Regions from separate parts of the Streptomyces sp. NPDC058295 genome, predicted to be linked through region 2. Evidence: riboswitches for the same ligand, from Rfam matches in the RefSeq annotation. Region 2 holds a riboswitch; each other region holds the start of a gene.
What was found. A riboswitch is a leader RNA that binds a small molecule or an ion and turns the genes downstream of it on or off. The one in region 2 is predicted to bind cobalamin.

Region 1: another riboswitch for cobalamin. It lies ahead of ACFVYS_RS31460 (cobalamin biosynthesis protein); the one in region 2 lies ahead of ACFVYS_RS40010 (energy-coupling factor ABC transporter permease).
Region 3: another riboswitch for cobalamin. It lies ahead of ACFVYS_RS04210 (CbtB-domain containing protein); the one in region 2 lies ahead of ACFVYS_RS40010 (energy-coupling factor ABC transporter permease).
Region 4: another riboswitch for cobalamin. It lies ahead of ACFVYS_RS19210 (prenyltransferase/squalene oxidase repeat-containing protein); the one in region 2 lies ahead of ACFVYS_RS40010 (energy-coupling factor ABC transporter permease).

Annotation. Positions count from the first base shown of each region.
Region 1 covers NZ_JBHVYO010000036.1:25,356-32,259, forward strand. The annotation lists gene cobN (cobaltochelatase subunit CobN) at 1-810, opposite strand, end outside; gene ACFVYS_RS31455 (cobyric acid synthase) at 807-2,327, opposite strand; gene ACFVYS_RS31460 (cobalamin biosynthesis protein) at 2,324-3,313, opposite strand; cobalamin riboswitch at 3,413-3,555, opposite strand; gene ACFVYS_RS31465 (hypothetical protein) at 3,686-3,907, opposite strand; gene ACFVYS_RS31470 (anion permease) at 3,942-5,195, opposite strand; gene ACFVYS_RS31475 (class II aldolase/adducin family protein) at 5,783-6,514, shown strand; gene ACFVYS_RS31480 (alpha/beta hydrolase family protein) at 6,577-6,904, shown strand, end outside.
Region 2 covers NZ_JBHVYO010000068.1:13,601-20,504, reverse strand. The annotation lists gene ACFVYS_RS40035 (NUDIX domain-containing protein) at 1-461, opposite strand, end outside; gene ACFVYS_RS40030 (carboxymuconolactone decarboxylase family protein) at 640-1,089, opposite strand; gene ACFVYS_RS40025 (energy-coupling factor ABC transporter ATP-binding protein) at 1,566-2,426, opposite strand; gene cbiQ (cobalt ECF transporter T component CbiQ) at 2,423-3,184, opposite strand; gene ACFVYS_RS40015 (energy-coupling factor ABC transporter substrate-binding protein) at 3,191-3,661, opposite strand; gene ACFVYS_RS40010 (energy-coupling factor ABC transporter permease) at 3,658-4,371, opposite strand; cobalamin riboswitch at 4,401-4,585, opposite strand; gene ACFVYS_RS40005 (PucR family transcriptional regulator) at 4,894-5,970, shown strand; partial or broken gene ACFVYS_RS40000 (cation:proton antiporter regulatory subunit) at 6,007-6,240, opposite strand; gene ACFVYS_RS39995 (hypothetical protein) at 6,369-6,812, shown strand.
Region 3 covers NZ_JBHVYO010000003.1:22,558-29,461, reverse strand. The annotation lists gene ACFVYS_RS04225 (2Fe-2S iron-sulfur cluster-binding protein) at 1-299, opposite strand, end outside; gene ACFVYS_RS04220 (hypothetical protein) at 450-1,619, opposite strand; gene ACFVYS_RS04215 (enoyl-CoA hydratase/isomerase family protein) at 2,444-3,538, shown strand; cobalamin riboswitch at 3,597-3,744, shown strand; gene ACFVYS_RS04210 (CbtB-domain containing protein) at 3,781-4,002, shown strand; gene ACFVYS_RS04205 (CbtA family protein) at 4,028-4,789, shown strand; gene ACFVYS_RS04200 (MFS transporter) at 4,935-6,191, shown strand; gene ACFVYS_RS04195 (FAD-dependent oxidoreductase) at 6,368-6,904, shown strand, end outside.
Region 4 covers NZ_JBHVYO010000016.1:111,129-118,032, forward strand. The annotation lists gene ACFVYS_RS19195 (ABC transporter ATP-binding protein) at 1-925, opposite strand, end outside; gene ACFVYS_RS19200 (energy-coupling factor transporter transmembrane component T) at 922-2,079, opposite strand; gene ACFVYS_RS19205 (SCO2322 family protein) at 2,072-2,761, opposite strand; gene ACFVYS_RS19210 (prenyltransferase/squalene oxidase repeat-containing protein) at 2,758-4,005, opposite strand; cobalamin riboswitch at 4,128-4,269, opposite strand; gene ACFVYS_RS19215 (phosphotransferase) at 4,347-5,033, shown strand; gene ACFVYS_RS19220 (serine/threonine-protein kinase) at 5,034-6,773, opposite strand; gene ACFVYS_RS19225 (nuclear transport factor 2 family protein) at 6,863-6,904, opposite strand, start outside.

The sequences.
Region 1 (6,904 bases), on a different contig from region 2:
CATGGGGGAGAGGGCGGCGTCGGACGCCTCCCAGGCGCTCTTCGACGAGGTGAGGCACAGCCCTTGCAGCACGGGGACGTCGAGGTCGGCGAGCGCGCCGACGTCCCAGGCCTCCTCGTCCCCGCCCGCCGAGGCCTGCGAGGCGTGCGCGCCGCCGGCGGCGAGAACCGTGGCGACGAGGGTGTCGGTCCGCCCGAGGATCTCGTACAGCCCCGGGTCCGCCCCGCGCAGCGAACCGCAGTACACGGGCAGGGCGTTGGCGCCGCGGGCCTCGACCGCGTCGCACAGCGTGTCCACGAAGGCGGTGTTGCCGCTCAGTTCGTGCGCCCGGTAGAAGAGCACCCCGATGGTCGGCCGGCCCTCGACGAAGGCACGCTCGCCATGGACGCCGTACTCGGGCATCTTCTGCGGCTCGACGAAACCCTCACCGGTCAGCAGCACGGTGTCGGACAGGAAGCGGGCCAGCTCGGTCAGGTTGGCCGGTCCGCCCTCGACGAGATACCGCAGCGCCTCCGCCACCACACCGGCGGGCACCGACGACTCGGCCATCAACTCCGCGTCGGGCACGCTCTCGCCGCCCAGCAGCACGGTCGGCACACCGGACGCCTTGAGCGCGGCGAGCCCGTCCTCCCAGGCCCGCTTGCCGCCGAGCAGCCGGACGACCGCGATGTCGGCGCCGTCGAGGAGCGCGGGGAGTTCCCCGGCGACATCCACCCGGGTCGGGTTGCCGATCCGGTACGAGGCGCCGGAGGCGGCCCGGGCCGCCAGCAGATCCGTATCGGCGGTCGACAACAACAACACTGTGCTCATGCGGGCGCTCCCGGTGGAATGAAAGGCAGTCCTTGCGGCGCGCCCGACTCGATGAGCCGCCAGAGCGCGTCGGTGTCCGCGTGCTGTTCGATCAGGTCGCCGAGCCGGTCGAGCTGCTCCTCGCGCAGCCCGGCGAACGAGGTGTCGGCGGCGGGCACGAAACGGCGGCCCGCGGCGGCCGCCACCTCGCGCAGGAAGGCCCGCCGGAAACCGTCCGACTCCAGCGAGCCGTGCCAGTGCGTGCCCCAGACGCCGCCGACCCGGCATCCGTCCAAGAAGGCTTCCCCGCCCAGGACTTCGGCGACCCCGTGATGGATCTCGTACCCCTCGACCCGCTCGCCGAGGGCTTCCCCGACCGGTCGGGTGAGGGTCTTCTCGCGGGCGAACCGCACCCGGACCGGGAGGACTCCGAGGCCCTCCACGTGTCCGAGCCGGCTCTCGACCTCGTCCTCGATGTGCTCGCCGAGGAGCTGGAAGCCACCGCAGATGCCGAGGACGGGCCGCTGCTCGGCGGCCCTGCGGACGATGGCCTCGGCCAGCCCCCGCTCGCGGAGCCACTCCAGGGCGCGCACGGTTCCCCGGGTCCCCGGAATCACCACCAGGTCGGCGTCGGACAGTTCCTCGGGCCGGTCCACGAACCGCACGACGACGCCGGGTTCGGCGGCCAGCGCGTCCACGTCCGTGAAGTTGGACATGAGCGGGACGGCGCAGACGGCGACCCGCAGCACGTCCTCGCCGACGGGCGGGGCGGTGTTCGACTCCCGCACTGTCCCGCGCAGCGAGACCCTCAGCCCGTCCTCCTCGTCGATCCCGAGCCCGTGCCGGAACGGCAGCACGCCGTACGTCCGCCGTCCGGTGAGCCCGTGCAGCATGTCCAGGCCGGGCTCCAGCAGGGAGACGTCCCCGCGGAACTTGTTGACCAGGAACCCGGCGACCAGCTCCTGGTCCTCGGGCGAGAGCAGGGCGACGGTGCCGAAGAAGGAGGCGAAGACGCCCCCGCGGTCGATGTCGCCGACGACGAGCACGGGCAGCCGCGCACCCCGCGCGATCCCCATGTTCACGATGTCGGTCCGCCGCAGATTGATCTCGGCCGGACTGCCCGCCCCCTCACAGATCACCGCGTCATACGTGCCCCGCAACTCGGCGAGGCAGTCGAGAACGGTTCCGAGGAGTTTCTGCTGCCGCCCGCCGTGATACCCCCGGGCGGTCATCTCGCCCACCGGCTTGCCGAGCAGCACGACCTGACTGCTCTGCTCACCGCCCGGCTTGAGCAGCACGGGGTTCATCAGCGCGGTCGGCTCCACCCGGCAGGCCTGGGCCTGCATGGCCTGGGCCCGCCCGATCTCGGCGCCCTCGGTCGTCACGAACGAGTTGAGGGACATGTTCTGCGCCTTGAAGGGTGCGACCTTCACCCCCTGCCGCACCAGCCACCGGCAGATCCCGGCCGTGACGACGCTCTTGCCGGCGTCGGAGGTGGTGCCGGCGACGAGGAGGCCCCCGCCCAGACCCCCGCTCATGTCGTACGCCCCTTCCGCTGGTTCCTCTGGTCGCGCCGGCTGCTCGCGACGATGTTCGTGGCGACGGCGCGCGCGGCGACGGTGACGCCGAGCGCGAGCAGACCGACGCGGCGGGAGAGCCGCGCGGCACGTTCGATGTCCCGGGCGACGACGGGCCGCCCGGCCGCGCCGTTCAGCACCGGCCGGTGCTCGACCCGCCCGGCGTACGACAGGGTCCCGCCCAGCCGCACCCCGAGGGCGCCCGCGAAGGACGCCTCCACCGGCCCGGCGTTGGGGCTCGGATGCCGGCGGGCGTCGGCCCGCCAGGCCCGCACGGCGCCCCGCGGATCGTCCCCCGAGAGGGCGGCGAGCACGGCGGTCAGCCGGGCTCCCGGCCATCCGGCGACATCGTCGAGACGGGCGGCGGCCCAGCCGTAGCGCAGATACCTCGGCGACCGGTGACCGACCATGGCGTCCAGGGTGTTGACGGCCCGGAACCCGACCAGGCCGGGCACCCCGCCCACGGCCCCCCACACGAGCGCCCCCACGACGGCGTCGGAGGTGTTCTCGGCGACGGACTCCACGACCGCGCGGGCGATCCCGTCGGCGTCCAGCGCGTGCGGATCCCGCCCGCACAGATGCGGCAGCCGCTCCCGGGCGGCCTCGACGTCCCCGGCTTCGAGCGCCCGGCCGATGGCGCGGGCCTCCCGGACCAGCGAACTGCCCCCGACCACGGCCCAGGTGGCGGCGGAGACGAGAGCGACGGTGGCGGCGGGGGAGCGGCGTACGGCCCGCTCGGCGACGGCTCCCAGGGCCACGACCCCGCCGGCGCACACGACGGCGTGCAGGGCACCGCTTCCCCGGTGGTCCCGCCACAGCAGCCGCTCGACGGCACCGCCGGCCCGCCCGAACGCGGCGACGGGATGCCCTCGGCGGGGATCGCCGAGCAGCAGGTCGCCCAGAAGGCCGGTGGCGGCGCCGTACGCGTAGAGGCGATCGGCACGCATCGGCTCAGCCGGCCGAGGGGTCGGGCAGCGACCTGGTGCTGTACCTCAACGACCGAGCGAGCATGGCGATTTGTCCTCACTCAGGGTGTCCACGCCCTGGTTCGACGAGACCGGCGGCGAGAGTTCCTGGCTCCCGGGGGTTTCTACCCCGGTCACAGTGGCGGGACCGCGCCGGATTCACACCGGCTTCCTCTTCTGCTGCCGTACATGGCTCGGGCAGTCCACCACGGCCCGCAAGAGCCGTCAACTTGCCTTTGACCTGCGAGGCTCGAGTGTGCAGAACCCCACACGGCGCGGGTCGGCGGGACCGCGAACGCCAAGAGGTGCGGGACGGTGATCCGTCCCGCACCTCGGGGGTGTTCGGATGGGGCGTCAGGCGACGATCAGCGAGATCCCGTACGCCACCGCCGCCGCGCAGGCCGCGAAGCACGCGTACGCGCCGGTCACCGCGAGGGTGGCCGAGCCGCCCTGCGCCGACGCGCGTTCCTGCCGCGACAGGCCCACGACGCCGAGGGTGAACAGGGCGACGAGGCCCACGGTGACCACGAGGCTGACGCCGAAGACAGAGCCCAGGGCTGCCCAGTCGATCTTCATGCTTCTTCTCTTCCTTCGTGCCGGGTGCGCGGGCTCAGACGGCCGCGGCCGGGGGAGCGGCGGGGGTCGCGGGCTCTGCCGCCGGGCCGGGGATCGTGGCCGTCAGGTCCGTGAGGTCCTCGGCCAGGGTGCCCGCGGGCGGCGGGGTGACGGCGGCGATCGCCGTCGTGACGACGCCCGCCGGCTCGTCGGGCTCGTTGACGTTCGAGGCGTCGACGACCTCGCGCCGGGAGACCTTCCAGATGGCCGCGCTGGAGGCGATCAGGAAGACCGCGACGAGGGCCGTGCCCCAGTCGCCCAGGCCGGTGACGGCCTCGGCGAGCGCGCCCACCAGGGCCGCGGCCGGGAGCGTCAGGCCCCACGCCACGAACATCCGGGTCGCCGTCGACCAGCGGACCACACCGCCCTTGCGGCCCAGCCCGGCGCCCATCACCGCACCGGAGACCGAGTGGGTGGTGGAGAGGGAGAAGCCGAGGTGCGAGGAGGCCAGGATGACCGTGGCCGCGCTGGTCTGGGCGGCGAAGCCCTGCTGCGGCTGGAGGTCGGTCAGGCCTTTGCCCATGGTGCGGATGATGCGCCAGCCGCCGAGGTAGGTGCCGAGCGCGATGGCCAGGCCGGCGGAGAGGATGACCCAGGTGGGCGGGTCGGAGTCGGGGGCCACGGCACCGCCGGCCACCAGGGCCAGGGTGATGATGCCCATCGTCTTCTGCGCGTCGTTGGTGCCGTGGGCGAGGGAGACCAGGCCGGCCGAGGCGATCTGGCCCGCGCGGTAGCCCTTGGCCGCGGCCTTGCCGTCGGCCTTCTTGCCGAGGGTGTAGGAGAGGCGGGTCGCGAGCATCGCCGCGACGCCCGCGACGATCGGTGCCGCGATCGCCGGGATCAGCACCTTGGTGACCAGGGCGTCACCGTGCACCGCGCCCATTCCGGCGGAGGCGATGGTGGCGCCGATCAGACCGCCCATCAGGGCGTGCGAGGAACTGGAGGGCAGGCCCACCAGCCAGGTCAGGAGGTTCCAGAGGATCGCGCCGACCAGGGCGGCGAAGATGACCTCGGGACGGATGCCGGTCTCGTCGACGAGACCCTTGGAGATCGTGTTGGCGACCTCCACCGAGAGGAAAGCTCCCACAAGGTTGAGCGCGGCGGACATGGCCACCGCAACCTTGGGCTTGAGTGCACCGGTCGAGATGGTGGTGGCCATCGCGTTGGCGGTGTCGTGGAAACCGTTCGTGAAATCGAACGCAAGTGCGGTGACGACCACAATCGCGAGGATCAGCGAGAAGTTTTCCATTTACCCAGGCAATCGTTCGAAGTCATTGGCGCGTTGACCGTAAGCAATCTGGGTGAACGGAAGATGAACTGGGAAGGGCGTCAGGGTGTCTGTGTAAGAGGGGTGCGACGGTCTTCCGCCGGGACGCCGGGGCCGGGGTCAAGCGCCGTACGGGTACCGGTCTTTGTGGAGCCCGCACAACCGGGTCTCGGAGCCGTGAAAGAGATTCCGGTCACCCGGCCGGCCGCCGCTGTCGGCGTACTGTCAGAAGGTCCCTGCCTGCCGTCCGGCCGGCAGGGTCCCGGCGCCGGACGCCCCGTGACGGGCGGCCCACAGGGCGTGATCCGCGTGGCCGTCCGGGCCTCGATCGGGCCGTGGCGTCGGCGCCCCGTCATAGGGGTGTCGTAGGCGTGGCACCCGACGTCGAGCGTGGGCGGCGGGGTCCGGCCGTCGGCTGGCGGCGGGGTCCGGCCGTCGGCGCTCCGGCCGCCGCCATTGTGTACGAAATGCACGGCCTGCCCCGCCCCGAGCCCCGGTCCGGCAAGGCGAAGCGGTACATGCCGCGGAAGAGCCCGGCGGTCCCCGGTGCCTCCTGGCAGGATCGCGGCATGGCTGAGCAGCGACGCGAGCAGGGGGACGCCCGGGGTTACCGGGACGACGGACCGAACGGGCCGGAGCAGCGGGGGAGGCATGCGGTCCTCGAAGAGGCGCGGGCCTGGGAGGCGCTCGTGACGGCGGCCCGCCGCACCGTGACCGACGGGCTGGTCGTCGGCACCTCCGGCAACGTCTCCGTACGCGTCGGCGACACCGTGCTGGTCACCCCGTCGGGCGTACCCTACGAGCGGCTCACCCCGGACGACGTCACGGGCGTCGACCTGGCCGGCCGGCAGGTCCTCGGCACCCTGCGCCCGACGAGCGAGCTGCCCATGCACCTCGCCGTCTACCGCACCACGGACGCAGGGGCGGTCGTCCACACCCACGCCGTGCACGCGACCGCCGTCTCGACCCTGGTCACCGAGCTTCCCCGCGTCCACTACATGGCGGGCGCGCTCGGCGGATCCGTCCGCGTCGCCCCCTACGCGACCTACGGCACCGAGGAGTTGGCCGAGAACATGCTCCGCGCCCTCGTCGACCGGAGCGGCTGCCTCCTGCGCAACCACGGCACCCTCACCCACGGCTCCACCCTCGACCAGGCCTACGACCGTACGGCCCAGCTGGAGTGGATGTGCCGCCTGTGGCTGACGGCCTCGTCCGTGCCCGGCCTGAGCCCCACACTCCTGACGGAGGAACAGGTCGCGGAGGCGGGCGAGCGACTGCGCGGGTACGGGCAGCGGGAGTGACCGGCCGTCCCCGACCGGCTCCACCACTGGCCGGGAGGAAGGCGGGCCGGGACACTGGACGGGTGCGCACTGTCAAAGCGACGGCCGCCGCCGTCACCGCAGCCCTGGCCGCCGCCGCCGTCAGTGTCGCCGCCGGCCGGCTGGCCAGCGACGCCGCGCTGAAGGCGCCGCCCGGCCGGCCCCTGCCCACCGAACCCCGGCTCACCGTGCACGGCACGGCCGCCGACCAGATCACCCTCACCCGTGACCTGGCCGCACTGCGCCCCGGCACCTACGGCCTCTCCGGCAACGGCTCCCACGCCGTCGTGGGCCCCCTCCTGCCCACCGCCCCGCACTCCGCCGACACCGTCGTACGCCGCCTGGAGCGGATCACCCACGGCACCCTGAGCG
Region 2 (6,904 bases):
CAGAGCGTCCCGCCGGGAGCGAGCGCGGTCGCCAGGGCGGGGAACAGCCGCCGGGGGTCGATGAACGGAACGGCGTTGACGGAGTAGATCACGTCGTACGGCTGTGCGGTGCGCAGGTGCTCGACGGCGTCGGCACGGAGCAGACGCAGGCCGGGCAGCGAGCCGTACCGGTCCCGGGCCCGCTCGATCTGGCCCGGCGCGAGATCGACCGCGTCGACGGTGGCCCCGTGCGTGCGGACCAGCCGGGCGGCGTGCCGGGCCGGACCGCAGCCGAGGTCCAGGACGCGCCGGCCCGCCAGCTCCCCGAGGAAGGCCTCGTCCGGTCCGGCGCCCGGGAACCCCCAGTCGATCCGTTCCGCCTCGGCCAGGACCGTGCCACGCCGCAGGTGGTGCGTGGCGTAGGCCTGCCAGGCGTCGGCGTTGACGGACTCCGGGCCGTCGGAGGCGACGGGACGGGGCATGGGCGGTCCTCCGTGGGTGGGGCGGTCGGCGCGCATCGGACCAGACGATTCTTACGGGACTCGGCCACCGGGCAACCGGCGTGCGCGCAGGGCGCGGTGGGACCGGCGCGGGCGGCCCCGCGCCGAGACTTCGGCCCGGCCGGGGGTCCACTGGGCTGCATCCTCCGGAGGGCAGTCGCTAGTGCACCGGGTGCTTGCTCAGGACGGACACCCGGTTGAAGGCGTTGATGGTGACCGCCACCCAGATCACCGCCGCCGTCTGGTCCTCGGTGAGAACCTCCACGGCGTCGGCGTACGCGGCTTCCTGCGCGGCGGCGTCGGACAGCACGGTGGTCGCCTCGGCCAGCGCCAGGGCGGCGCGCTCCAGGGGGGTGAAGAGGTCGGTGTCCCGCCAGGCCGCGAGGACACCCAGCCGCCGGGTGTCCTCGCCGGCGCGCACGGCGGCCCTGGTGTGTACGTCGAGGCAGAACGCGCAGCCGTTGAGCTGCGAGACGCGCAGGTTGATCAGTTCCACGACGGTGCGCTCCAGGCCGGCGTCGGCGGCGGTCTCCCGCACGGCCTCGGACGTCTGGACCAGCGCGTGGTAGGCCTTGGGGCTCTGCTTGTCTATGAAGATCCGTCGAGTCATAGTTGAATATCAAAGCATTCAAACCGCTCAATCCCTCTTCCGGCTGCCGCGACTCGAAGCGCCGGACCCGCGGTGCACCGCCCGGAGGGATCGGCCGGCGACCTTCTGCGCGCCCTCTTCCCCCACCCGCGGCCGGGCCTCCGCGAACCGCCGTCCCCCGGACCGCCGGCTCACTCCGGACGGCGGAGGTGCCCCGGGCCGCTGCCCGACCGAAGCGCCGTCGCGCGGAGCGGGTGAACGCGGGCGAAGGCCGATTCCCGCCCGAGCGCTACCCGCCGGCGGGGGCGAGGCCGAAGACGCGGGTCACACAGGTGTCGAGGAGGGTTCCGCACTGCCGGGTCGAGGTCATCTCCGGGGTGGGGAGCACGCCCGCGTCGTCGATGCCCGCGATGTAGTCGATGTCGGCCCATCCATGCGGCGATCATCGCCCATCCGGTTGCCGTGCGTCGGCGGTCCGCGGACACCGTCGCGGGGCCTCAGCCGTCGGCGGGGCTCGTGGGAGCGGGCGTCGCGGCCAGCGCGGCCAGTTCCTCCGCGGTGCGCGGGCCGGTCGAGGGGTCCGTCAACAGGCCCTGGAATTGAAGGAGTTGAGCGGCGGCGACGCCCCAGGGCAGCCGCAGGCCCGCCTGTCGGAGGAGGTCCGTGCGGGCGAGCGTCGTGGCGGCGGGTCCGGTGCGCGCGCCGGACGGGGTGAGCAGGGTCGCGTCGTCGGCCCAGCGCAGGGCCAGGTCGACGTCGTGGGTGGCCATGACCACGGTCGTGCCGGACGCGCGCAGACGGCCGAGGATCGCGAGCAGCCGTTCCTGGCCGTCGGGGTCGAGCCCGGCGGTCGGTTCGTCGAGGATCAGCACCCGGGGCCGCATCGCGACGGCCCCGGCGATCGCGGTGCGCTTGCGCTGGCCGTAGGAGAGCAGATGGGTGGGCCGGTCGGCCAGGGCGGTGATGTCCAGGGCCGCGAGCGCCTCCTCGATCCGGGCCCTCACCTCGGTGTCGGGGAGGCCGAGATTCAGCGGTCCGAACGACACGTCCTGGGCGACGGACGCGGCGAACAGCTGGTCGTCCGGGTCCTGGACCACCAGCTGCACGGTCGTACGCAGCCGGGTCAGCCCCTTGCGGTCGTATGTCACCGGGCGCCCCTCGATCCTCAACTCGCCCTCGCCCGGACGCAGTCCACCGCTCAGCAGCCGCATCAGCGTGGTCTTGCCGCTGCCGTTGCGGCCCAGCAGGGCGAGCGCGCGCCCCGCGTGGACCTCGAAGTCCAGACCGCTGAGCACGGCCGGACCGTCCTCGTAGGCGAAGGAGGCACCCCGCAGGGCGACCAGTGCGGGCTCGCTCATGACAGCGGCCTTTCCAGTACGGATTGCAGTACGAAGGTGAGGGCGACCAGGGCCGCGAAGAGCGCGGCGCTGGCGGTCGTGAAGCGGACGGAGACCCGGGCCTCGGGCACCAGGACGCGCAGGGTGCCGTCGTAGCCGCGCCCGGCCAGCCCGTCCTGGAGACGCGCCGCCCGGTCGAAGGCGCGGACGAACGCGGTGGCGCCGAGCCCGGCCAGCGAACGCCACTCCGCGGCCCGGGTGGTGTGCCCGAGCCGGGACGCCTGCGCTTCCCGGATCCGGCGCACGGAGTCGAGGAGCAGGAAGCTCATGCGATACGTCACCAGCGCGACGTCCACGACGGGCGCGGGCACCCCGGCCCTGACCAGGCGGGGCAGCAGGTCGGACATCGGGGTGGTGAACGCGAGAAGGAGGACACCGAGGGAGGCCGCCGAGGTACGCAGCAGCAACTCCCCGGCGCGCACCGGGCCGCCGTCGGCCAGGGACAGGAACCGGTCCGGGCCGCCGACCTGCACGAGCAGGGGGAGCGCGCCGGTCACGCAGAAGCCCAGCGGTACCCGGTAGGCGCGCCACAGCCGCCGGCCCGGCACCCCCGCGGGCCCCAGCAGGATGACGAGCGCCGTCACCAGGACCAGGGCCGCGCCGGGCCAGGGCGGCAGGGAGATGGCGAGCACGGTGAGGCCCAGACCGAGCACGGCCTTGTCCACGGGATGGCGGTGGCGCCAGCGACTGCTGTGCGCCGCCACGTCGATCGGCAGCACGCGGGCTCAGGTCCGTTCGGGAGCGGACGGTTCGGAGGCGCTCTCGGACCCTTGAGCGCTCTCGGAGCCCTGCGCACTCTCGGACTCCTGCGCGCTCTCGGACTCCTGAGCACTCTCGGACTCCTGAGCGTTCTCGGACCCCTTGGTGTCGTGCTCGGTGTCCCGCTGGGCCAGGGCCCGGAGTTCGCCCTGTCGCCGTCCCCGGTGCAGACCGAAGTAGTAGGCGAGTACCCCCGTGCCGAGGGCCGCCTGGAGCGCGAACAGCGCCGATTCGATCTCGCCGGACGGCGGCTCGTACAGGGGCGAGAACCAGGGTTCGTAGTCCGGCTGGATCTCGGTGATCGCCGTCTCCGCCTCCGCGTCGGCCCCCGTGAACGGCTCCTCCTTGTGGTCGCCGAGCCCGAGGGCCAGCGGCAGGACGGCCAGCGCGGCCACCACGAACAGCAGCAGGGCGTTGGTCTTCGCGTTACGGCTCACCGGGTCACCGCCTCGGTCCCGGCGTCGGCGTCGGCCTTGGTCCGGCCGCCGGTCACGAGCACGCCCAGCCTGGTCAGTTCACCCTTGCTGGACTGGGTCAGCAGCCGCATCACGAACACCGTGAGCAGCCCCTCGCTGACCGCGAGCGGGATCTGGGTGACGGCGAAGATGGAGCCGAACTTGCCGAGGGCGCCCAGGAATCCGCTGCTCGGGTCCGGGAAGGCGAGCGCCAGCTGCACGCTGGTGACGCAGTAGGTGGACAGGTCGGCCACGAACGCGCCGAAGAACACCGTGACCATCAGCGGCACGTCGAACCGCCGCAGCAGCCGGTAGACCGCGTAACCGGCCCAGGGCCCGACGACGGCCATCGAGAAGACGTTGGCGCCGAGCGTCGTCAGGCCGCCGTGGGCGAGCAACAGCGCCTGGAAGAGCAGGGTGATGGTGCCCAGCACCGCCATGATCGGCGGCCGGAACAGGATGGCGCCGAGTCCCGTGCCGGTGGGGTGGGAGCAACTTCCGGTCACCGAAGGCAGTTTCAGTGCGGACAGTACGAACGTGAAGGCTCCGGAGGCACCGAGGAGCAGGGTGCTCTCGGGGTGCTCCTTGACCTCACGGGTGAGTGACCGTACTCCGTGGACGACGAATGGCGCGGATGCGACGCCCCAGGCGATCGCATGCGCCGGAGGCAGAAAACCCTCGGCTATGTGCATGGCTGAGCAGACCCTCTCCAGCACCTCGTGGATGGTTGACGTGCCTTGGCCGGTCTCCTGGCTCACGGGTACCACCGCCCGTGCTCCGCCTTCCCGGGTCTCAAGGACCCAGTGGCTGCCCGCGAGGGCCGGAGCCGGACTTCCCGATCACAGTGGCGAGGGCCGCACCGGCATCACACCGGATTTCCCGTTCACCAAGGCGTGGTGACAGTAGTGCCCACACAGAGGCGCTGACAAGCGGCGATGCGGGGCGCGAAGACGGCGGACGACGGCTCACCCCGGCGCACGGCGGCCGTCCGCCCGCTGGACCGAACCCCTCGCCCGCAGCCTCGCCCCGGGGTGCCGCCGCAGCGCGCCGCCCGGCCCGGTCACGTCGGCGGAGTCCGCCGAAGCCGTCCACGCGAGCCGCTGAGTCCGGTGGGCGGACGCCACGCCGGACGCACCTCGGAGCACTCCATCGCCGTACCGCTCGGTGGGAACATGTGTCCGATGTCCGACGGTGCTCGATCGAACGGGGAAACCATGACCGGCCCGCACTCGTCCGAGCCGTTCCTCGACGGATTCGACCGGATCCTGGCGGACGCCGCGCGCACGGGCCGCCGGTTGACCCGCGACGAGATCGAGTCCCGCCGGGCGCTCGGCGCGCGGGCGGCCGAGGCCGGCCGAGGCTGGCGCGGTCTCGTTCGCGCGCACCTCGCGGCAGGCCGTGAGGGCCGTCCGCGAGGCGCCGATCCCGACAGCGTCCTCGCCGTCGTCGAACAGGCCGTGGACGCCTTCGCCGACGGCTACGAGCGCGCGCAGCGGCTGGTGGTCCGCAAAGAGGAGGCGGCCCGCCGCGAGTTCATCGACGACCTGCTCCACGGGCGCGGTCGCGCGGGCCAACTCGCCGCGCACTCCGAACGGTTCGGGCTACGGCTGTCCCGCGCCCACGCGGTCGCGGTGGCCGAGGGCCCGGACAAGTACGACGAGACCGACCCCGTTCCCCGGCAGGTGGCGGACGAGCTGTTCGGCCGCTTCGAGAACCGCCGCATCCTGTTCACCACCAAGGACGGCCGGATGGTGTGCATCGCCCCCGCAGACCAGGACGAGGTCCTCACCCACTTCGGCCGGCACGCCCACGCCGTCACGGGCCGGGCCCAGGTCGCCATCGGGCGGTCCAGGCCGGGCCCGGTCGGTATCGGGCACAGCTACGAAGAGGCCCTCAACGCCCTGGACGTGGCCCAGCGCATGGGCCTCGACGAGCCGCTGCTGCGCGCCTCCGACCTGCTGGTCTTCCCCGTCCTGGCCCGGGACCGGCAGGCACTGGTGGACCTGGTGCAGGGTGCTCTGGGGCCGCTGGAACGGGCGCGCGGCGGGGCGCAGCCCCTGCTCGCCACCCTGATCGCGTACTTCGACACCGGCTGTGTGGCCGCCGCCACGGCCCGACGGCTCTCGCTCAGCGTGCGCGCCCTCACCTACCGGCTGGCCCGCATCCACGCCCTGACCGGCACCGACCCCACCGACCCCGCCCACCGCTACACCTTGCAGACCGCGGTCATCGGCGCCCGACTGCTCGACTGGCCGGCCAGGCCCCTGACGTCGACCGAGGCCTCCTTCTAGAGAGGCGGCGCTCGCCGGAGGAGCGGCGCTCGCGCCTCACTCCCGGCCTCGCTGCCGGTCCCACTCCCGCGCGAGGATCGCCGCGGCCGCCTCCACGCCCTCCCTCGTCCCGATGAGGATCAGCGTGTCCCCGCCGGTCAGCCGGCAGTCCGGCTTCGGTGAGGGGATGGCCTCGGCGCGGCGCGGCACCGCCACGACCGACACCCCGGTCTCGGTGCGCATCCGGGTCTCGCCGAGCAGCCGCCCGTTCCGGTGCGACATCGATGCCACCCTGGCCAGCACAGGGAACGGGGCGACGGGAGTGTGCTCGGCGACCGGGTGGGAGAATGCGCGTCGAGGTCCACGCTGCCGTGGCGGCCGGCGTTCCGGGGGCATGGGGCCGGAAGGAAGCGTGCAGCATGATCGAGTGGGTGTCCCTCAGGGCCGGCGCCCGGCCCGTGCCCCAGCCCGTCGCCACTCCGGTGGTGTGGGCCACGGCCTTCGGCGGCGCGCTGGTCCTGGTGGCCGTGCACAACATGCTGGTGGGTTCGGACCGCCCCGGATTCGCCCTGGCCGCGCTCTCCCTGCTGGCGGCCCTGCTGGGGCTCTGCGCCCGCTTCACCGCGGCCCCCGGTACGGCCGTCCTGTGCTGGCTGACCCTCAACGGATTCGCCATCCCACCCGTCGGCACGCTCACCTGGGCCGGCCACCGTGACACCTTCTGGCTCACCTGCCTGTGCGCCGCGACTCTCGTCGGCACCGTGCTCGCCCGGATCATCCAGGCCCGCGCCGCCTACCGCCGGATCGCGGCAGAGGTGGCCACCCCGTCGACCGACCCGGACAGCGGCCCCCTCGGCGCCTGACCGCCCCCGGGAGCGGGAGCGGGAGTGCGAGTGGGGGCGGGAGTGTGAGCGGGAGCGGGGGCGAAGGGCCCGACGGCGTGAGGGTCTGACGG
Region 3 (6,904 bases), on a different contig from region 2:
AGCGGATGCGGATCCTCGCCGTCGCCGGACAGGCCCTCGACGGTCGTGATGTCGCTGCCGTCCAGGGTGACGGCGAGCAGCAGGCAGCTGTTGACGCGCCGCCCGTCGACGAGGACGGTGCACGCGCCGCACTGACCGTGGTCGCAGCCCTTCTTCGCTCCGGTGAGGTCCAGATCCTCCCGCAGCAGGTCCAGCAGCACGCGCCGATGGTCGACGGTGAGGGTGTGCGGCTTGCCGTTGACACGCAGCGTCGTGTCGGATCGGTGGGGCGATGACCGGGGGCCGTGCTCGCTGCCCATGTGCTGGTCCCTTCCGGGGCGGTCCGTGATGCCGTGGGGACCGCGTATCCAGACAGGCGCGTGTGACACGTCCCGGTACGAGGTATTTCGGCCACGGGCGCCTGCCGGCCGCCTACCGTGACGCCGGCCGGCTACCGGCCTGCCGACTCTCTACCGGTCGGTCACCTCGGGCTCGTCGCCGCCGAGGGGGCCGGCGGTACCGCCGGCGGCGCCGGTGCGGTCCTGTTCCGGCGCCTCGCCCCGACCCGCGGGAGCGGCGGACGCCACCGGGCGCAGACCCTTGGTCGTCTCCCTGAACCGCTCCAGGGTCCGGCCCAGCTGCTGGAACGGCGAACCGCCCTTCCTGGCCGGCGCCTGCCGCGGTTCCCCGGCCTCGGCCGCCGCCTCCCGGTACGCGGCCAGCGCCTCGTGGGCGTGTTCGGCGGCCTCCCGGTACAGGTCCCGGGACTCCGTCATCGCCTCCAGCGCCTCCTTGTACATCACCACGAGCTTGCGTTCCCGCGCGAGCTCCTCCTCCGGGGTCAGCAGCTGCCACTCCTCCCGCAGCGCGGTGAGCGCCGCGTCGGCGTCCTCCGGCAGCGGCCTGGGCAGCGCCGCGAAGCGCCGTACCGCGTCCAGCAGCTCGGTGGGATGCGTGCCGTCCAGGAACACGCTGCGCACCGAGTAGTCGGCGGCGTCGTAGTCGGCCGGGGCGGGGGCGCCCGGCAGCACCAGCGCCCCGCCGCGCGGCACCTCCACCCGGGCCTCCTTGAGGGCCCAGTTCACGGTGCGCAGCTGGTGCGGGGCCGCGCGGTGCTCGACGACCCGGTGGTGCAGGCCGGGCGGCAGCAACGGGACCAGCGACCGCCGGCCCAGCTCGTCGGGTGTCATGGCCTCGTGCACGACGAGGTGGACGGTCCAGGTGTCCCGCAGGGCGGACCGGAGCGCGCGCCGCAGCTCCTTGTCGTCCGCCGGGAGCGGGTTCGCGGTGAGGAACCGCTCACCGGTGACGGTCTCGTTGCCCCAGGGGGTGTCCGCCTCCCAGGACCAGAACATCCCGGCGGGCGAGGGCCACCGCTGGTCCCACGGCCGCTCCGCCTCCGCCGTCAGCGTCCATTCCTGGCCCTGGCCCGACCACTCGGCGAGCCAGAGCCGGGCACGGACGGTCACCTCCTCCGCGACCAGCCACCGGGCTTCGAAAGCCGTCTCCCCCTCGGGGGTGTCGGCGTCCGGCAGCTCCATGAAGTCCTGGACGGTCTCGGCGTCCTTGAGTGCCTGAAGGTGCTTGCGCAGGACGTCCGGAGCGGTGGGGCCGGTGTGACGGCCACGGGTCTGCCACACCGTGGAGGGCGTCGTGGGCGGAACGGTCGCGGAGATGAGGGTGAGTCCATTCGTGAGGGCGGTGACGACGTGGCGACGACGTGCGAAGGCCAGTATCGCTCGCCGCGGCGGGTACGCGATCAAGCGGGTCGGTGGCGCGGGCACCCGGAGGTGCCTCGCCGGGACGCGCCTTCCCCGGCGCGACACGGGTCACGCATGCGGATCCGGCCACGGGCCGACGGTCCGTGCGGGGGGTGTGCGCCACTCGTACGGGGTGTGTGCCGTGCACCACGGCCGGTACCCGCGCACTCATGGGCCCACTCGCCTCCGGGACCCGAGAATCGGAGCCGGTGGACAGGGCTCGCTCTCCATCCGCGTCGGGGCGAGCCCTGTCCGTCGCGTCCTGCGACCGCTTGCGCGGCGGTGACGGCGCGCGTGTCCATCGCCACGACCGCGGCCCGCACGGGCCTGCCCCGCCCGTCGGTGGCGTACGGTCCGTCGCCGTGCCCGGCCGGCCCCTCGAGGGGGACGGACCGCCCCGCGTCCGGGCCCACCCGGGCGAGCCAGGCGGCGATGGCCTGGTAAGCGGCCCTCCGCCCGTCGTCCCTGTCCCGCTCGACCCAGCGGGGCCGCGGGGTGTCCAGCGGCAGGGTGCCGCCGCGAGCGCCGGTCCACGCGCCACCGCTCACTCCGTAAGCGGCCGGCTTCGACGGCAGGGGCCGGCGCTACCGCGGCGACCATGGAGTAGGGAAGATCGTCCATGACCTGTGCGTCCAGCGGATCCTGGAAGGAAGCAACGAGATCATGCGCGTCATCGTGGCCCGCGGCCTGACGGAGGCATCCGGATGAACGACATCGAGGAACCCGTCCTGCTGCACACCACCGGCCGAGCCGCCCACATCACGCTCAACCGACCCAGGGCCATCAACGCCCTGAACCACGCGATGGTGCGCCGCATCGACGGCGCGCTGACGGCATGGGAGCGCGACCCGGCCGTCGAGACCGTCGTCCTCTCCGGTGCGGGGGAGCGTGGCCTGTGCGCGGGCGGCGACATCCGCGCCGTCCACGACGACGCCCGCGACGACGACGGCACCGCGTCGGCCGCCTTCTGGCGCGACGAGTACCACCTCAACGCCCGCATCGCCCGCTACCCCAAGCCCTACGTCGCCCTGATGGACGGCATCGTGATGGGAGGCGGCGTCGGCGTCTCCGCGCACGGCAGCGTCCGGGTCGTCACCGAGCGGTCGAGGATCGCGATGCCCGAGACCGGCATCGGCTTCGTGCCGGACGTCGGCGGCACCCACCTGCTCGCCCGCGCCCCGGGCGAACTGGGCACCCATCTCGCCCTGACGGGTGCGCAGATCGGCGCCGGGGACGCGGTGTCGTGCGGGCTGGCCGACCACTACGTACCGTCCGCTTCGCTCCGGCAGTTGGCCGACGACCTCGCCGAGCTGCCGGTACGGGAAGCCCTGGACCGGCGGGTACAGCCCTCGCCGGCGGGCGAGTTGGCCGGCCACCGGGCGTGGATCGACACCTGCTACGCGGCCGACACCGTCGAGGAGATCGTCCGACGGCTGTTCGCGCACGGCGACCCGGCGGCGAAGGAGGCCGCGGAGACCCTCCTGACCAGGTCGCCCACCTCGCTCAAGGTCACCCTGGCCGCCCTGCGCCGTGCCCGGCGGCTCGGCTCGCTGGAACGGGTGTTGGAACAGGAGTACCGCGTCTCCTGTGCGGCCCTGACCACGCCCGACCTGGTCGAGGGCATCCGCGCCCAGGTCATCGACAAGGACCGGGACCCGCGTTGGTCGCCGGCCACCCTCGCCGAGGTCACCGAGGCCGACGTCGAGCGCTTCTTCACCCCGCTCGGCGCGCGCGAACTCGGCCTCGCCCGACCCGACACCACCGCGGAGGAGCTCCGCCGGGCGGGACCGGCGCGGTGATCCGGGCCACCTGGCCGTGGAGAGCGGAATCACGCCAGGTGGGGCGGTATTGGCCAGGGGCCCGACACGCGGTACCGTCGCTCTGATATCGACGACGGCGAGACGGAAGCCGGTGAGAACCCGGCACGGTCGCGCCACTGTGGACGGTGTACCCCGATGGGGCACACACCGCGAGTCAGACCCGTGGCCGTCGTCATGTGCACCACCGAGATGGGACGCGAACTCCCAGAGGAGGTCCTGCCATGGCGCAGCATGTCGCCCAGCCGACTACCACCACGCCCGTCGTACCCGCCAAGTTGCCGCTGAAGGACATCGCCCCGTGGGCGGTCTTCTTCGGCGTCCTGATGCTGGTCCTGCTGTACTTCGTCGGCGCCGAGCAGGGCGCGACAGCCGTCGTCTCCGGCGAGGACGTTCACGAGTGGGTGCACGACGCCCGCCACCTGCTCGGTTTCCCCTGCCACTGATCCCGAGGGGAAGCCCGGCACACCCATGAACTCCGCAACGGTAAGAAACCTCCTCGTGCGGGGCATGCTCGCCGGCCTCGGTGCCGGCGTGCTCGCCCTGATCGTCGCCTACTTCCTCGGTGAGCCGAACGTCGACAGCGCGATCGGCTTCGAGGAGTCCCACGCCGCGGGCCACGAGCACCACGAGGTGGAACTCGTCTCCCGCAGCCTGCAGTCCACCGCCGGTCTCGCCACCGGCGTGCTGATCTACGGGGTGGCCTTCGGCGGCATCGCCGCCCTCGCCTTCTGCTTCGCCCTCGGCCGTGTCGGCCGTTTCAGCCCCCGGGCCACGGCACTTCTGCTGTCGGGGACCGCCCTGCTCGCCGTGTACGTCGTGCCGTTCCTGAAGTATCCGGCGAACCCGCCCGCGGTCGGCGACGCCGACACCATCGGCAAGCGCACCACCCTGTACTTCCTGATGATGGTGCTCAGTGTGCTGCTCGCGGTCGCCGCGGTGATCCTGGGCAAGCGGCTCGCACCGAGGCTGGGCACCTGGAACGCCACCGTCGCGGCCGTCCTCGGCTTCGTGCTCGTCATCGGGCCGGCCTACGAGTTCCTGCCCGCCGTCAACGAGGTGCCGAGCGACTTCCCGGCCGCCCTGCTGTGGCGGTTCCGTCTGTCCGCCCTCGCCATGCAGGTCACGCTCTGGGCAGGCTTCGGCCTCGTCTTCGGCGAACTGGCCGAACGGCTGCTGCACCCCGAGCCCGCCACGGTGACCGCGGGCACGCCGGTGACCGCCCCACACTGACCCGACCGCACGACGATCCGACGAAAGGGCCCACGGAATCATCCCGGGGGCCTTTTCGCGTTCGCGAACCGACGCCGGATCAGCGGCCCGAGGACCGCGCGAAGATGGTGCCATGAACATCCAACCGGCCGTCCGTGCACGGCAGATGCCCGCCGGGCTCGTCGCACTCGCTCTCGGTGGATTCGGGATCGGTCTGACCGAGTTCGTGATCGCGGGGTTGCTTCCGCAAGTGAGCCGCAGCCTTGCGGTGTCCGAGGCCGCGGCGGGATGGCTGATCTCCGGCTACGCCCTGACGGTCGCGGTCGGCGCGATCGTGGTGACCGCCGCCACCGCCGGGCTGCCCCGCAAGGCGGTTCTCACCGGGTTGGTGGCCCTGTTCGTCGTCGGCAACCTGCTGTCCGCCGTCGCACCGAACTACTCGCTGATGATGCTCGGCCGGGTGGTCGCGGCGCTGTGCCACGGCTCGTTCTTCGGCATCGGCTCGCTCGTCGCACGGCGCATGGTCGCCCCCGAGCGGGCGTCACGGGCGGTGGCGGTGATGTTCGCCGGGCTGACGGTCGCGAACGTGCTGGGCGTGCCGTTCGGCGCCCTCGTCGGCGAACGCTGGGGCTGGCGCGCCACGTTCTGGGCGATCACCGGCATAGGTGTCGTCGCCGCGGTCGCCATCGCCGTGTGCGTACCGGGCTGGGCCGGCGAGGTGAACCGGCCGCGTCCCTCCGACGCCTCCCACACGTCCGAGGCCTCCGGGAAGGCCACCGGCCGGCCGGACACGCCGCGTACCCAGCTGCGTGCCTTCCGGTCGGCGCAGGTCTGGCTGACCCTGGCCGCCACCGCGCTCGGCTACGGCGGGATGTTCGGCGCGTTCAGCTACCTCGCCTACACCTTCACCCGGGTCACCGGCTTCTCCAGCACCGATGTCGCCTGGCTGCTCGTCGTGTACGGCAGCGGCCTCGTGATCGGCAACATCGTCGGGGGACGAGCCGCCGACCGCGATCGCGACCTCACCCTGATCGCTTCGCTGGCCGGTCTCACCGTCACGCTCGCCGTGTTCGGGCTGCTGGCCGCCGACCCCGCCGCGTCGGTGGTCCTCGTCTTCCTCACGGGGCTCTTCGGCTTCGCGAGCGTCCCCGGCATGATCACCCGGGTCACCGACCATGCCCACGGGGTGCCGCTCGCCGCCGCCGCCAACGTGTCCGCCTCCAACATCGGCAACGCCCTGGGCGCCTGGCTCGGCGGCGCCGCCATCAGCGCCGGCCTCGGCTACACCGCACCGCTGTACGTCGGCGCCGCCATCGTCCTGAGCGGACTCGCCGTGATGATCGTCGCCGCCCGTCGAGCGGACCGGCGGGTGAGCGACACCACCGACCTCGGCCTCGCCCAGGACCGGGCGTCCGCGGGCTGAGGGCCTCGCGTGCCGACCTCCGGTGAACCGTCCGCCGTCCGCCGTCCGCCCGCGGCGAGGCCCACCCCGGCCCACCCCCACCTGGAACCCGAGGACCTGATCGCCCTTACGATCGAGGTTGCTGTCATGGCCCGCGTTCCGCTCGCGGGCACCGACCGGATCCCCGGGGAGGGACTGTGATCGCCGTCGTCGGCGCCGGACTCATGGGCGCGGCCACCGCCTGGCAACTGGCCCGCCGAGGCCACGAGGTCACGCTCGTCGAGGCGTACGACATCGGTCACCGGCACGGAAGTTCGCACGGCAGCTCACGGATCTTCCGGCGGGTGTACGCCGACCCCTTCTACATACGGCTGACCGGACAGGCCCGCGAGCAGTGGCGGGAGCTGGAGGACGACGGTTCGGCCTCCTTGCTGCGCACGACCGGTGGGCTCGACATGGGCGAGGACCAGGACCTGAAGGCGCTCGCCGACCTCCTCGGCGCCGCCGGAGTGCCCCACGAACTCCTCGGCCCCGAAGCCGCCGCCGAGCGCTGGCCGTACATCCGCATCACCGGTCCGGTGCTCCACCACCCGGACGCGGGCGTGGTGGACGCCGACGAGACCGTCGGGACCTGTGTACGGCGGGCGATCGAACACGGAGCGCAGGCGATCATCGGCAGCCGCGTCACCGGCATCGACGTCCGGGGGAGCGAGAAGGCGCGCCTGCACACCGAC
Region 4 (6,904 bases), on a different contig from region 2:
GGCGGGCGGAGGGCTCCGCCGGGGGCTCGACGGAGGCCGCCACGGTGCTGCCTGCCCCTGGAGGGGTTTCCCGCCCGTCCAGGCGTTCCCGTCCTTGGAGAGGCTCCCGCCCTTGCAGGCGTTCCCGCAGGTCACCGGCGCGCCGTCGGGCGTCCCGCACGGTCAGGGGCAGCGGGGACCAGCCCGCCAACCGGCCCAGGCTCACCACCGGCGGGAAGACCGGGGACACGGCCATGATGTCCGCGGGCGTGCCGAGCAGCGGGGCCGCGCCCGGGGAGGGCAGCAGGGCGACCTGGTCGGCGTACTGCAGGACGCGTTCCAGGCGGTGTTCCGCCAGCAGCACCGTCGTACCGAGGTCGTGGACGAGACGGAGGAGGACCGCGAGGACCTCCTCGGCGGCCGCCGGGTCGAGCGCGGAGGTCGGCTCGTCCAGGACGAGGACACGCGGGTGCGGGGTGAGGACCGAGCCGATCGCGACCCGCTGCTGCTGGCCGCCGGAGAGGGTGGCGATCGGGCGGTCGCGCAGGGCGGCCAGACCGAGCAGGTCGAGGGTCTCCTCGACGCGGCGGCGCATCACCTCCGGAGACAGGCCCAACGACTCCATGCCGTAGGCGAGTTCCTCCTCGACGGTGTCCGTCACGAAGTGCGAGAGGGGGTCCTGCCCCACCGTCCCTACGACGTCGGCGAGTTCGCGCGGCTTGTGGGTGCGGGTGTCGCGGCCGGCGACCGTGACGCGGCCGCGCAGGGTGCCGCCGGTGAAGTGCGGGACCAGGCCGGACACCGTGCCGAGGAGCGTCGACTTGCCCACGCCCGACGGGCCCGCCAGCAGCACCAGTTCACCCTCGGGCACGGTGAAGTCGACGTCCTGGACGGTGGGTTCGGCGGCGCCGTCGTACGTCACGGAGACGTTCTCGAAGCGGATCACGACGGCTCCTTGTGCGTGAACGCGGGCAGCAGGCCGAGGAGTACGGCCGCCGCCGGCCAGAGCGGGAGGGCGGGGGCGGTCAGCGGGACCACACCGGGGTGCAGCGCGGCCGGGTCGGCGGACGCGGCCACGGTGAGGAGGGCCGCGACCGCGACCCCGGAGGCGGCGGTGAGACAGGCCTGCGGGGTCCAGCGGTCCGGACGGTAGCGGGTGCGTGGGGAGCGGCGGCCGCCCAGCCGCAGTCCGGCGAGGGCCGCGACGACTCCGGCGAACAGCACCGGGAGGCCGTAGCTGCCGCCCGCCGCGGTGAGCAGCCCGTACGTTCCCGCGCAGACGCCGAGCAGACCGCCGAGCGTGAGCACGGCGGTCGTCCGGCGGACGGGGGCGGGGACGTCGGCGGTACGGCCGTAGCCGCGCGCGTCCATCGCGGCCGCGAGGGCCACGGAGCGTTCCAGAGCGCCCTCCAGGACCGGCAGGCCCACCTGGAGCAGACCGCGCAGGCCCGTGTCGGGCCGGCCCCGCAGACGGCGGGCGGCGCGCAGCCGGTGGACGTCCGCGATGAGGTTCGGGGCGAAGGTGAGGGCCACGACCACCGCCACCCCCGTCTCGTACAGGGCGCCGGGGAGCGTCTTGAGCAGCCGGGAGGGGCTGGCCAGGGCGTTGGCGGCACCCACGCAGACCAGAAGGGTCGCCAGTTTCAGTCCGTCGTAGAGCGCGAAGAGCAGTCCCTCGGCCGTGACCGCGCCGCCGAGCCGGATGCCCTGCGCCCAGTGGGGGAGCGGGACTTCGGGAAGCGTGACGAGCACCTGCGTGCCCGGGATCGGGGAGCCCAGGACGACGACGAACACCAGCCGGATGACGAGGACGGCGAGCGCGAGCTTGAGGAACGCGGAGTAGGAGCGGGACCAGGGGGTGTCGGGGCGGCACGTGGTGACGACGTAGGCGGAGACGGTGAGGAGGAGACCGAGGAGGAGCGGGTTGGTGGTGCGGGTGGCGGCGGTGCCGAGACCGAGCGCCCACAGCCACCAGGCGGCCGGGTGGAGCGGGGCGCGGCGCGCACGGGGGTGACGGTCGGCCTTCGACCGGCGGTCGGCCGTCGGCCCGGCGTCGCGGGTGGCGGGGTGGAGCGGGGTGCGCGGGCGGGCGTCAGCCATCCCTGCGGGATCCTCGCCGCCGGGCCTGCCAGACCGCCGCCGCGCCCAGCACCGCCACCGCCGCCGCGCCCGCGTACAGGCCCACGGACGGTCCGCCGTCCTCCTTCTGCTTCGTCGTCCTCTCCGATTCGTTCGCCGGTTCCGGCTGCGCGGCGGACGTCGGCCGGTCCGTTCCCGGCCCGGACACCTGCTCGCCGCAGCCCGTCTCCGGATACCCCGCGATCGCGCACAGCAGGGCGTTGGTGTCGTAGCGCAGGGGTTTGGCGACCGAGGCGAGGGCCTCGGCCGTCGTCGCGTCGGGGGAGACCCGGGCGCAGGCCGTGCGCGGCGACGGCGGGGTCTCGCCGCTCGGGGCGTCGGCCGCCGCGCCGAAGTCGATGACCAGGGCCACCCGCTTCGTGCCGTCCCGCTCGGGCGTCTTCGCGCAGATCGCCGCGAAGGAGGCCGCGCCGCGCGGCTGCGACGCGTCCTGGGAGTCCGCGCTCACCGCGAACCGGAAGCCCTGGACGTCGCCGTCGGCGGGGCGGGCGGTGGACGGGCCCTGGGTGGCGTACGTCCAGCCGTCGCCCGAGCGGTCCCAGAAGGACCAGTAGCGGTAACCGGCGGCCTGGGCCGACTGGACCGCGCCGGTCAGCGACAGCAGCAGCGCGGCGAGGACGAGGGCGGCGCTCCGGCGCGTCACGGCCGCTGCTTCCTGCCACGGACACTGATCAGGAAACCGATGCCGATACCGACGACGAGGAACACACCGACGATCCACCAGACGCCGTAACCGGAATCCGAGTCGTCCTTCTTGTCGGCGTCGGCGTCGGCGCCGGTGTCGGTTCCGGTGGCCTTCGTCGCGGCCTGGGGGGCGGGGCCCGTCGCGTTGAGCAGGCCGACCAGGTCGGTGTCGCCGAAGTGGCGGGGGTCGGCGCCCATGGCGTGGGCCGCGAAGATCAGCTGGGCGTAGGCGGCGGGGCCGCTCTGCTTCGCCCAGCCTGCGGAGTTCTGTTCGAGCCAGGCGAGGGGCTTCTTCGCCTGCTCGGTCGCACCCTGCGCGGCGAGGGCGACGACGGCGTCGGCGGTGTTGCCGTAGTCGGGCTGGTCCTCGGCGCCGGGGAGAGCGGAGTCCAGGTGGCCGTCCTCGCCGATCGCGTCGGCGAGGTAGACCGAGCCGTTGCGGGCGAGTTCGTCCGGGGTGAGCGGGGCTGCGGAGCCGGCGCAGGTGAAGACTTCCTCCCGCACCTTGCCCGCCGTCGTCACGAACCCCTTGCCGAGGACGCCGAGCACGCCCGCCGCCGTCGCGTCCGCGTTCGCCGCGAGGGCGCCCTTCTTGTCCGGCTGGTACGCGAACGCGCCGTCGCCTGCCTGGTCGCAAGGGATGGAGAGCTTCAACAGCGCGTCGTAAGGCGACTTGCCGGCCTTCTTCACCTCCGAAGGCTTCTCCCCGGCCGCCGCGATCGCCCCTGCCACCACGGAGGTCGAGTTGGCGTCGCTCGCGCCGCCGGGGGTGTAGCCCCAGCCGCCGTCGGCGTTCTGGACCGACTTCAGCCAGCCGACGGCCTTCTCGGTGGCGGCCTGGTGGCCACCCAGCGCGGCCAGCGCCTGGACGGCAGCCGCCGTGCTGTTGGTGTCCACCATCAGCTTGGCGTCGCACGCCTTGGCGGTGTCCGCGCGGAACGCGGCGAAGGCGCCGGTCGCGCACTGCTGGCCGGTCAGCCAGGCCACGGCCCGGTCGGCCGGGGTGACGCCCGTGGTCCGCTGCGCGAGCAGGGCCAGCGACTGGCGCCAGACCCCGTCGTACGTCGGGTCGGTGGTGCCGTACAGGCCGTCGGGTATCGCCACCGACGGGGTGGGGGACGGGGTGGCGGCGACGGCGGGGACGGCGGCACCCAGCACGACGGTGGCGGCGGCCAGAGCGGCGGCGCTGCGGCGGATGTTCATGATCGGCGGGTGCCTCTCCCGGTCGGTGAGGTCACGCAGCCGGGCAGCACGGGACATCCCGGCGGCTCGGCTCCGTATACCTCGACGGTGCCGTGCGAACGGCGGGCCTGCCGACGCACGTGAGCCGGTCACGGTCCCGTACCGGGCGATCCGGCTTGCCACCGCGCCGACTTGGACGGCTCGGACGGCTCACGGTTGCGGGTCAGCGCCGGAATTGCACCGGCTTCCCCCTGTACGGGCGTGATGACGACGCGGCCACTCTACCGGCAGGTAGCCGGACGTCTGAGGGGTGGCTGTGAAAGCGCCCGGGACGGGGTGGGAGCCCTCGATATGTTGTGACCATGACCCATACGGGGAGGGTGCCGGGCGGGCTGCCGACCGGGGTGCCGGGCGGGCTGCGGGGAGCGCTGCCGGGTCGGCTGCTCGGCTCGGGCCGAACGGCCGATGTGTACGAGATCGACGAGGCGTGGGTGCTGCGCCGCGACCGGGAGGGCCGGGAGGACTCGGCCGTCCTCGCGGCGGTGATGACACACGTGCGCCGACACGGCTACCCCGCACCCGCCGTACGGCCCTCCGGCGCACGCGCCGACCTGGTCATGGAGCGGCTGAACGGGCCGACGATGCTCCACGCGTTCGGGGCGGGCACGCTGGACGCCGAGGAGGCGGGGGCCGTCCTCGCCCGGCTGCTGCGCGAGCTGCACGCCCTGCCGGGACGGGTCTCGGCCGACGCCGGCATCCTGCACCTGGACCTCCACCCGGACAATGTGATCCTCACGCCCGACGGCCCCCGGGTGATCGACTGGGCCAATGCGGAGGAGGGCGATCCCGGGCTCGACTGGGGCATGTCCGCGGTGATCCTCGCCCAGGTGGCCGTCTCTCCCCAGCCCATCGCCGACCCCCGCGACCTCACCGAGGAGGGCCTGGCGGAGGCCCTGCGGAGGCGGGCGGCCAACCCGACGATGAGCCGTGAGGAGACGGAACTCCTCGTACCGGCCGCCGAGTTGATCAGGTCGACGGCCGGCCGCTGACTAGGCCGCCCGCCAGACCGTCATGTCCGCGGTCACGAACGCGATGTCCGGCAGCGCGGTCGACTTCACCTGGATCACGAGCAGTGCGATGTCCCCGGAGGGGTGCTTGACGCAGATCTCGCTGCCGGCCGCCGCCGCGGCGAGCGGGAGCCGGTGGCTCTTGGCGCCGGTGAGGACGATGCGGCACGAGTCGAGAGAGCCGCCGGGGTCGCCGTACAGCATGTTGAACACGCTGGTGTCGCTCTCCAGCGCGCAGCCGGTCTGCTTGCAGCTGAAGCGGATGTCGCCCTTGCTGTCCTCGCGCCGGACCGGCTCCTTGACGTCCAGTGAGGTCTTCGCGTCCAGCCACTGGAGGGGATACGCGGTGGCCTGCGGCGTCTTGGGCACGGTCGAGGAGGATCCCGACCCCTGTGATGTCCGGTCACCGGCCGCCGAGTCCGGCGCGGCTGTCGACGAGGAGCCCGGCGAGGGCGCCGAGGACCGTGCGGACCCGGACGGGCCGGGCGTCGAGGAGGCCCCGGCCGTGTCCCGGTGGCTGAGCCGGTCCGCCGCCTCCACGACCGTCCACGTCAGGCCGGTCAGCACCACCGCGCCCGCGGTCACGGCGGCGGCCGTGACCAGCGCGGTGCGCCGACGGCGGGCCGGCCGCCCGTCCGGCCGCGTGAGCTGCGACCGGACCGGCGCGATCAAGGGCATCGCATGGTGGGACATCCCGTGCGAGGCCATCGCGTTCGAGGGCACCGTGTGCTGGGTTTCGTGCTGCGGTGTCTTGTGCACCGGCGTCTTGTGCGAGGGCTGCGGGATCAGGGGCAGCGTGTGCACCGGGGTGGGATCGGGGACCGGAGACGGAACCGACACCTCCGGCCCGGTGACCTCCCGCCAGACGGCCGGCCCGGCGCCGTTGTCCGCGTCCCCGTCCAGGCGTCTCCTGCACCACGCGACGATCTCCGCAGGGGTGACCCGCTCCGCCGGATCGGCGGCCAGGCAGCGGGCGATCAGCGGACGGAGCGGTTCGGGCAGCAGGAACAGGTCGGGTTCCGAGTGCACGATCCGGTACAGCACGCTGACCGAGGGGCCGTCCCCGTACAGCGGCTCGCCCAGGGCCGCGAACGCCGCCGTCTGACCGAGCGCGAACACGTCGGTCGCCGCGGTGACCTCACTCGCGGTCGCCTGCTCGGGAGCCATGAACTGCGGTGTGCCGACGGCGAGGCCCGTGGCGGTGTTCGAGGTGACGTCGGAGGCCAGCGAGATGCCGAAGTCGATCACGCGCGGCCCGTCGGCGGCCAGCAGCACGTTCGACGGCTTCAGGTCCCGGTGCACGATCCCCGCATCGTGGATGGCCTGGAGCGCCTCCGCCACCCCCGCCATCAGCCACAGCACCGCGGGCACCGGCAGCGGCCCGCGCCGGGCGACCGCCTCCGCCAGCGAGGGGCCGGGCACGTACAGCGTGGCCAGCCAGGGAGGCACGCCGTCCGCGTCGGCGTCGATCAGCTCGGCGGTGTACGCGCCGCGGACCCGCCGGGCGGCTTTGATCTCCCGGCGGAACCGCCGCCGGAAGGCCGGGTCGTCGGCCAGCTCCGGGCGCACCACCTTGATCGCCAGCGGCCGGCCACCCTGTGTGTGCGACAGGTAGACCCGTCCCATGCCGCCCGCGCCGAGCCGGGCGGCGAGACGGTAACCGGCCACCAGCGGCGGATCGTCCGCCTGGAGTGGCTGGAACACCTCGGTCGCATGATTCATCGGCCCTCATCCCCCTCATGACCCTGGCCCCCCGGCCCGGCCCCCGGTCCCCGTGATCCGATGATCCGACGATCCGCGATTCGATCAAGTCAGCAGCCTACGCGGGGTGTCGGTCCGCCAAAGGGGAGGAA